One region of the Bacillus sp. SSR7 genome, then DNA from elsewhere that is predicted to be linked to it. Evidence: riboswitches for the same ligand, from Rfam matches in the RefSeq annotation. Region 1 holds a riboswitch; the other holds the start of a gene.
The links. Region 1 has a riboswitch for S-adenosylmethionine ahead of AC0NJG_RS22420 (bifunctional O-acetylhomoserine aminocarboxypropyltransferase/cysteine synthase). Riboswitches for the same ligand answer to the same signal wherever they lie in the genome.
Positions count from the first base shown of each region.

Region 2: linked by a shared signal. The riboswitch ahead of AC0NJG_RS01380 (ECF-type riboflavin transporter substrate-binding protein) and the one ahead of AC0NJG_RS22420 (bifunctional O-acetylhomoserine aminocarboxypropyltransferase/cysteine synthase) in region 1 are both predicted to bind S-adenosylmethionine.

Region 1 is NZ_JBVVXV010000015.1:99,649-104,081, forward strand. It holds gene AC0NJG_RS22410 (YjjG family noncanonical pyrimidine nucleotidase) at 1-378, shown strand, start outside; gene AC0NJG_RS22415 (chloride channel protein) at 419-1,651, opposite strand; SAM riboswitch class I at 1,971-2,075, shown strand; gene AC0NJG_RS22420 (bifunctional O-acetylhomoserine aminocarboxypropyltransferase/cysteine synthase) at 2,168-3,466, shown strand; gene metA (homoserine O-acetyltransferase MetA) at 3,450-4,355, shown strand.
Region 2 is NZ_JBVVXV010000001.1:240,786-245,218, reverse strand. It holds gene AC0NJG_RS01390 (macrolide family glycosyltransferase) at 1-383, shown strand, start outside; gene AC0NJG_RS01385 (aspartate/glutamate racemase family protein) at 433-1,113, opposite strand; SAM riboswitch class I at 1,267-1,382, shown strand; gene AC0NJG_RS01380 (ECF-type riboflavin transporter substrate-binding protein) at 1,522-2,070, shown strand; gene AC0NJG_RS01375 (ABC transporter ATP-binding protein) at 2,081-3,781, shown strand; gene AC0NJG_RS01370 (energy-coupling factor transporter transmembrane component T family protein) at 3,774-4,433, shown strand, end outside.

The DNA of each region.
Region 1 (4,433 bases):
GAATTTATAAGTCAAATTCAAAGTGAGTACGATTTATATATTGTGACAAACGGTATTTCTAAGACGCAAGATAAACGATTACGTAATGCAGGATTACATGCCTTGTTTCAAGATATTTTCGTTTCTGAAGATACAGGTTATCAAAAGCCGATGAAAGAGTATTTTGATTATGTTTTTGAAAGGATTCCTAACTTTGTTCCTGAAGAAGGGCTCATTATTGGGGATTCGTTAAGCGCTGATATGAAAGGTGGATATGTAGCGGGAATTGATACTTGTTGGTTTAATCCAGAAAAGAAATTTAATAATAGCGGGATTGTGCCAACATATGAAGTGCAAAATTTTGAAGAGTTATACGCGTTATTGAAGCAACATGTGTAATGAGAATAGGCAGTGGAACTTTCGTCCCTACTGCCTATTTCTATTCGTTTATAGCTTCGTTATTTTTAGGAAGTGGAAATGCATTACCAATTGCTGCTGCCCCAAGCATCGGTAATAGTAAATTGAGCGGGAAAAACATGAGTAATAGTAATGTTATAGCAATTGGTTTTCTTAGTGCATAGCTTGAAATTGCTGTCGTGACGATGGCGACCGAAGCGATTGGATCTATTGGGGCAATGGACGCTATAGCATATCCGATACTTGACCCAGAAAATATAATTGGGAAAATATGTCCACCGCGCCAGCCTGTATTTAAACAAACAGCAGTAATACATAATTTTAAAACCCCTGAAAGAAGTAGTACCCAGAAGGATAAATGGCTCCATTCAACGACTAAATCTTTTAATTGATGTTCTCCGGAGAATAATGTGTATGGGAGAAAAGTTCCTGCAATCCCTAATAAAATGCCACCGATAATTCCAAGCGATAGTTTGTATTCTTTTAAGGGATGGATTAATTTCTCTAATGTGAACTCTAATTTGAAATAAAAGAATCCAACTATAGCACCAATACTAGCAAGTGGAAGAAATGCAATCCATTCATTAAGAGAAAGAGAACCTTCTCCGAAATTAACGATAAAGGATCCACGATTATCAAATTTACTAAGTAATAAATAAACGGAAAAACCAGCGAAAGTGGTAGCCAAATATACAATTGCTTTTTTTCCTTTAGAGAATTCGTTAATTTGCTCTCCCTCATTTTCACTTGGAGCTAAATAACCGAATAATGGCGCGTTAAAAATTACACTTAAAGTAGCACCAATCCCAACTTCTGTTAGTTCATTCATTCCTTTTAAGGCGAATGTAAAGCGATCCCCGACCCATGTACAAAGCCCACCGATAATGCCAACAAGTGCTGCTTCAGGACCTAAGCTAGCTCCAAATATTAAAACGATAATCGCAGTTAAAGTGGCTTTATGTACGAAACGGTATTCAATTCTACCTGTTTTTTTATATTCACTCATTACTTCCGGCATAAGGCGTGGATATGTACCGAAGTATTTTTGAGTTAAACCAACAAGAATACCACCGATAGTTGTTACACAAATGGTGTAATACGGGGGAGAAGAGAAGATAGTAGGTAAGTATCCCCAAATAAAGTGAATGCCGATATTTATTGTAACTAAAAATAACCAGACTGTTGCGCCGACTATAGAGCCTAATAGAATGCCGTATAGGGCGAGTATATAGTGCATGTCTTTCTGGTTTGTCATGTTATACCTCCGTTATGTAAGTTTTAATGTCAAAAGGATTAAATATGCTACTGTGAAATGAAATGAATATGTATAGTATCTTTTTGAAAGGGTGGCTTATTCAATATATTGAGGTCTCGTGAGAATCTGAAATGTATACAGTTAAACTACTTATTTAATTCTATATATTAATTGAGGGTTTTAAAAGGTCTTTTTCAAATGAATATGGAATATATTTCTTTTGTTATGTACATTAAATTATTTGTAGTTAATTTAGAACATTCAGAAAAACTGATTGACATTAGGAAATTATTGCTATAAAATCAACGGTAATTGCATAGTCTTATCAAGAAAAGGTGGAGGGACAGGCCCGATGAAACCTTGGCAACAGCCGTATAACGGAATTGTGCCAAATCCTGCAGGTAATAACCCTGAGAGATAAGAAAGAGCCTTTAGAGCGTGTTTTCAAACTGCTCCTTTCTTGTTTTCAGGAAAGGGGCAGTTTTTTATTTTGTATAAAAGAAAGGAGAATAAAAGATGGGAGAATCATGGGGAAAAGGAACAATTTGTGTGCAAGGTGGCTATACTCCAAAAAATGGTGAACCGCGTGTTTTACCGCTTTATCAAAGTACAACGTATAAATACGATACTTCAGATGATTTAGCAGCGCTATTTAATTTAGAGGCAGAAGGATATATCTACACGCGTATTGGAAATCCTACTTTAGCTGCATTTGAGCAAAAGTTAGCGGATTTAGAGGGTGGTGTAGGAGCTGTTGCAACGGCTTCTGGGCAGGCTGCTATTATGCTTGCCGTTTTAAATATTTGTAGTAGTGGAGACCACTTGCTTTGTTCTTCCACAGTTTATGGCGGGACGTTTAATTTATTTGGAGTGAGTTTGCGTAAGCTTGGTATTGATGTTACATTCTTTAATCCGAATTTAACTGCTGATGAAATTGTGGCCCTTGCTAATGATAAGACGAAACTTGTTTATGCAGAATCGCTAGGAAATCCGGCGATGAACGTTTTAAATTTCAAAGAGTTTTCAGATGCAGCGAAAGAGTTGGAAGTACCTTTTATCGTGGATAATACATTAGCAACTCCTTATTTATGCCAAGCATTTGAGCACGGAGCAAATATTATCGTCCATTCTACGACGAAATATATTGATGGTCATGCAAGTTCGTTAGGCGGCATTGTTATTGACGGAGGGAACTTCGATTGGACAAATGGGAAATATCCTGAACTTGTTGAACCTGATCCAAGTTACCACGGCGTAAGTTACATTCAAAATTTTGGTGCAGCAGCGTATATTGTGAAAGCACGTGTTCAGCTATTAAGAGATTATGGAAATTGTATGAGCCCATTCAATGCATATATTAGCAATATCGGCTTAGAAACATTGCATTTACGAATGGAGCGTCATAGTGAAAATGCTCTTGCAGTTGCTAAGTGGCTCGCTGATCATGAACGTATTGAATGGGTGAATTATCCGGGATTAAATAGTAATGAAAATTACTCGTTAGCACAAAAGTATTTGAAAAAAGGTGCTAGTGGTGTTTTAACATTCGGCATTAAGGGAGGATTAGAAGCCGCGAAAGAATTTATCGCAAATGTAAAACTAGCAACTCTCGTAACGCATGTAGCGGATGCACGAACTTGCGTTATACATCCTGCTAGCACAACGCATAGACAATTAAGTGCTGAAGATCAGCGTTTAGCTGGCGTTACATCAGATTTAATTCGTTTATCGGTTGGTATAGAAGATGTTTCTGATATTATTGCAGATTTAGAAGCAGCGCTAGTCGGAGGCAAAGAACATGCCGATCATAATTGATAAAGATTTACCAGCTCGCAAAGTGTTACAGGAGGAAAATATTTTTGTAATGACGAAGGAGCGAGCAGAAACACAAGATATCCGGGCATTGAAAATTGCTATATTAAATTTAATGCCTACAAAGCAAGACACAGAAGCGCAATTACTTCGTTTAATTGGCAATACACCGTTGCAATTAGATGTACATTTACTTCATATGGAATCACACCTGTCCCGTAATGTCGCACAGGAACATTTAACGAGTTTCTATAAAACATTCCGTGATATTGAGAATGAGAAATTTGATGGACTCATTATTACAGGAGCACCAGTTGAAACCCTTTCTTTTGAAGAGGTAGATTATTGGGAAGAGCTTAAACGCATTATGGAGTATTCAAAAATGAACGTAACATCTACGCTTCATATTTGCTGGGGGGCACAGGCTGGTTTGTATCATCATTATGGTGTTCAAAAGTATCCTCTTAAGGAAAAAATGTTTGGTGTATTTGAACATGAAGTTCGTGAGCAACATGTGAAATTGTTACAAGGGTTTGATGAGTTATTTTTTGCCCCGCATTCTCGTCATACGGAAGTACGAGAGAGTGACATTAGAGAAGTGAAGGAGTTAACGTTATTAGCCAACTCTGAGGAAGCGGGCGTTCATCTTGTTATTGGACAAGAAGGAAGACAAGTGTTTGCGCTCGGTCATAGTGAATATAGTTGTGATACGTTAAAGCAAGAATACGAACGAGATCGTGACAAAGGGTTAAATATTGATGTGCCGAAAAACTATTTTAAGCATGATAATCCAAATGAGAAGCCGCTTGTAAGGTGGAGAAGCCATGGAAATCTATTATTCTCTAATTGGCTAAATTATTACGTGTATCAAGAAACCCCTTATGTATTATAAAAAAAGATTGTGTCACACGTGGCAACGTTTTCTTTGTAAAGATTAACCTTTATTTTTCCGAATGTTCAAAAAACATTG
Region 2 (4,433 bases), on a different contig from region 1:
ATCGTTCTAAAATTAAGAAGGCGCCAAACAATTTTATAATTGCTTCATACGTACCCCAAACAGAAGTATTAAGTGAAGCAGATATTTTTATTACACATGGCGGTATGAATAGCGTACACGATGCTATTCATTTTAATGTTCCATTTGTTATAATTCCACATGATAAAGACCAGCCAATGATAGCACAAAGATTAACCGAACTGGAAGCAGCAAATCGGTTATTGAAAGAGCATGTTAATGTGCAAACGTTAAGAGAAGCGGTAACAGACGTTCTTTCAAATGAAAAGTATAAGCATGGAATACGAAAATTGAAAGATAGTTTTTTAGATTGTGGTGGTTCAAATGAAGCAATTACAATGATTACATCTCTTTTAAATAAATAGTGTGGGTCATATAAAAGCATAGAGGTGGCACCTTTATGCTTTTATATGATTATCCAGCAAACTGCACAGCAGTATTTGCATGTAAAAAAGTAGTATCAAAAACAGGAACAGTAAGATCGTTTTGGGAAATGAGCAATGGTATTTCGGTGCAACCTAGTAGTATACCTTCTGCGCCATTTTGAATTAATGACTTTGTAATTTGTAATAGCTTTTCTTTTGATACTTCTGAAATAATTCCTTTACTTAATTCATTTAAAATAACATGATGAATAAATTTTCTTGCCTCTTTATTTGGGATGATTGTTTCAATGTTATAATTTGCTAAACGTGATTTATAGAAGTCTTGTTCCATTGTTTGTTTCGTACCTAATAGTCCAATACGCTTTATATTATGTTCTACCATTTTCTTTGCACTTACATCACCAATGTGGAGGAGTGGAATGGATATTGCTTGCTCTACTTCTTCAGCAAATAGATGTACTGTATTGGAACACATTAATAAACATTCAGCCCCAGACTTTTCAACCTTTTTTGCAACGGTAACTAATTCGTTTTTCACTTCTTCATATTGATGATTTTGTAATAAATTAGTTACTTCACCGAAGTCCATGCTATATAAAACAAGCTTTGCATTTTGATCATATTGAGAGAGTGTAAGTGTATTTATATGTTTATAGTATAACGATGTAGATTCCCAACTTAGCCCACCAATTAAACCGATTACTTTCATCGTATATTCCTCCCGTAACTATTTTGAGTTCATTATTTCATAATTCCGATGAGAATACAATGATTTAAATGAATCATTTAGCAAAAAATAAAAATAATTAGAAAAGTATTGTAATTTATGTTTCTTAGTGCCATAATACGAATTACAAATTAATACTTATCCAGAGAGGTGGAGGGAACGGCCCTATGAAACCTCAGCAACCCCTATATAAATGTATAGGAAGGTGCTAATTCCGCAGAGAACACGATGTGTTTTTTGGAAGATAAGAGGATTCTTGAATGTGAAAGAAAATGACCTCTTATGTAAGAGGTCATTTTTTGTTGTATAGAAAGGGAGTGTCGATGCATAATTCATTTTGAAAATAAATATAGAGTAATAAAAGTTGACTATTAAGAGAGGGGAATTGTAATGAACAAATTATCAACAAAATTAGTAGTGGCAATCGGAATTGGAGCAGCACTATATGGGATATTAGGACTATGGGGATTTTCTATTGCACCAAATACATTTATTAAACCTGCGTTAGCTATTTTAACCATTTTTGGAGCGTTATTTGGCCCAGTGGCAGGACTGTTAATAGGACTTATCGGTCATACCGTAACAGATACAATTGCTGGCTGGGGTATTTGGTGGGGATGGGTTTTTAGTTCAGGTATTATCGGCTTTGCAATGGGGCTTATTCAAAAAAGAGTTGGCTTTAGTGTGAAAAACGGGACATATAATAAAGGAGATATTTCTTATTTAGCTATTACTGGGTTAATTGGTATCGTCATTGCTATTATATTTGCTGGGGCATTCGATATTATTGTGATGGGAGAACCGTTTGACAAAATTGTTATACAAGTATTAGGTGCAACAATTGCTGATGTTATTGTATTTTTAGTTCTTGGATTGCCAATTACAATAGGATTAGCTAAATCTAATAAGAAACATACACATTTAAAAATTGAAAAGTAGGGATGTTAACATGCAACCAATTATTTCTTTTGAACAATTCAGCTTTCAATATAAGCATGCAGCGCAGCCTACTGTTAAAGACGTTACATTTCATATATATCCTGGGGAAAAAGTGTTGATTGCTGGGCGAAGTGGTTCAGGGAAATCGACATTAGCTCATTGTATAAATGGGCTAATCCCATTTTCTTATGAAGGGACTAGTACTGGTACTATTTTAATTGACGGAAAAGACCCGAGGAAAGGAAGTATTTTTGAACAGAGTAAACAGGTTGGAACAATTTTGCAAGATCAAGATGCACAATTTATTGGTCTTACAGTAGAGGAAGATGTAGCTTTTTATTTAGAAAATGAATGCGTAAATGAAGATGATATGAAAAAGATTGTTTCGGAATCATTAAAAAAGGTAAAGATGCATAATTTTCATAAACAAAGTCCACATGAGTTATCAGGAGGGCAAAAACAAACTGTTTCTTTAGCAGGTCTGTTAACGACAAATGCTAATATATTATTGTTTGATGAACCGTTAGCGAATTTAGATCCAGCTAGTAGCTTACATACAATAGAACTTATTAAAGATATACATAAACAATGTAATAAAACAATTGTAATTATTGAACATCGAATAGAAGAAATGTTAAATCTGGATTTAGATAAAATTATTTTAATGGAGGAAGGGGAAATCGTTGAGATAGGAACACCAGAAGAGATTTTGGCCTCAAATATATTACCATCTATTGGCTTAAGGGAACCTATGTACTTGGAAGGATTAAAGAGATTGCATTTTGATAGTAATAATGACGTAATATACCCATTTGAAAATCTTCAAAGAGAAAATGTTAGTGGTGTAATAAATGAGTGGATGGAGAAGCAAACTTTTTGTAAAGATACTCCTACAAAAAAAGAATTATTGAAAGTAGAGAATTTGTCATTCTCATATCCTAATAAACAAAAAGTATTAGACAATGTAAATTTCTCTCTATATAAAGGGGAAATAGTAGCACTCTTAGGTCATAATGGTGCTGGAAAATCAACATTAGCTCATAGTCTTATAGGGATAAACAAAACAAAAAATGATAGAATTTTAATTGATGGAGTAAATATCAATTCTTGGTCTATTCGTAAACGTGGTGAGGTTATATCTTATGTGATGCAAAATCCAAATCATATGATTACACAAGCTACTGTAATGGAAGAGATTTCATTTCCATTACAATTAAAAAATTTTTCGAAGGAAGAAATTAAGCTTAGAGCAGAGGAAACATTAAAAATTTGTGGCTTGTATCCATTTCGAAATTGGCCAATTCAGGCATTAAGTTATGGTCAAAAAAAGAGATTAACGATTGCATCTGTACTAGCAATAAATCCAAAACTTATCATATTAGATGAACCGACAGCGGGACAAGATTATTATCATTATAAACAATTTATGACGTTTATTAGAAAACTAGCTGTGAAGGGAATATCCTTTATTTTTATCACACACGATATGAATCTCGCATTAGAATATGCAGACAGAGCAATAGTTCTACATGAAGGAGAAATTATTGCGAATAATCCCGCGTCTATTGTATTAGGACATCCAGAAACATTAAAAAGAGCGAACTTAAAGGAGAGCTCTTTATTTAAACTCGTTAAATTTAGTGGTATTACAAATCCTGAAAGATTTATGAAACTTTATTTTGATGATATTAGGAGGGAGGAAGGTGTATAATACATATTTTCATCGCATGGACGAGGCAGTGAAATTGTTGTTATTTATTTTTTGTATGACACTTACTTTTTTATTTTTTGATTTTCGCATATTGCTATTCGTATTTATGATTGGATGTATCGGACTTCTAGTTGCTAAAATTCCATTTCGTAAAATTTTTATTGTTTTTACTGTTATATTCACATTTAGTTTATTAAATTCTGTCATGATTTTATTTATTACACCAACCCATGGATCTGAATTAACTGGATCGTATACTTCATTTGTGTATATTGGATATGCAACAATTACATACGAAACCTTATTTTATGCAGCTACACTTTCGTTAAAGTATTTTACGTTATTACCATTTACACTTATTTTTATTTATACGACTGATCCAAGCAAATTTGTGAGTAGCTTAAGTAAATTTCGAATTCATTATAAAATTACTTATGCGATAAATATTGCATTACGTTATATACCTGATATACAGTCCGAATATAAAGTTATTAAAAATGCCCAAGAGGCGAGAGGAGTAGCTTTTGAAAAAGGAGAAGCAAGTTTGTGGATTCGAATACAAAACCGTGTCTTAATTTTCTGGCCTTTAATTATTCATTCTTTAGAGAGAATTGATACAGTTTCAAACGCAATGGATTTAAGAGGATTTGGA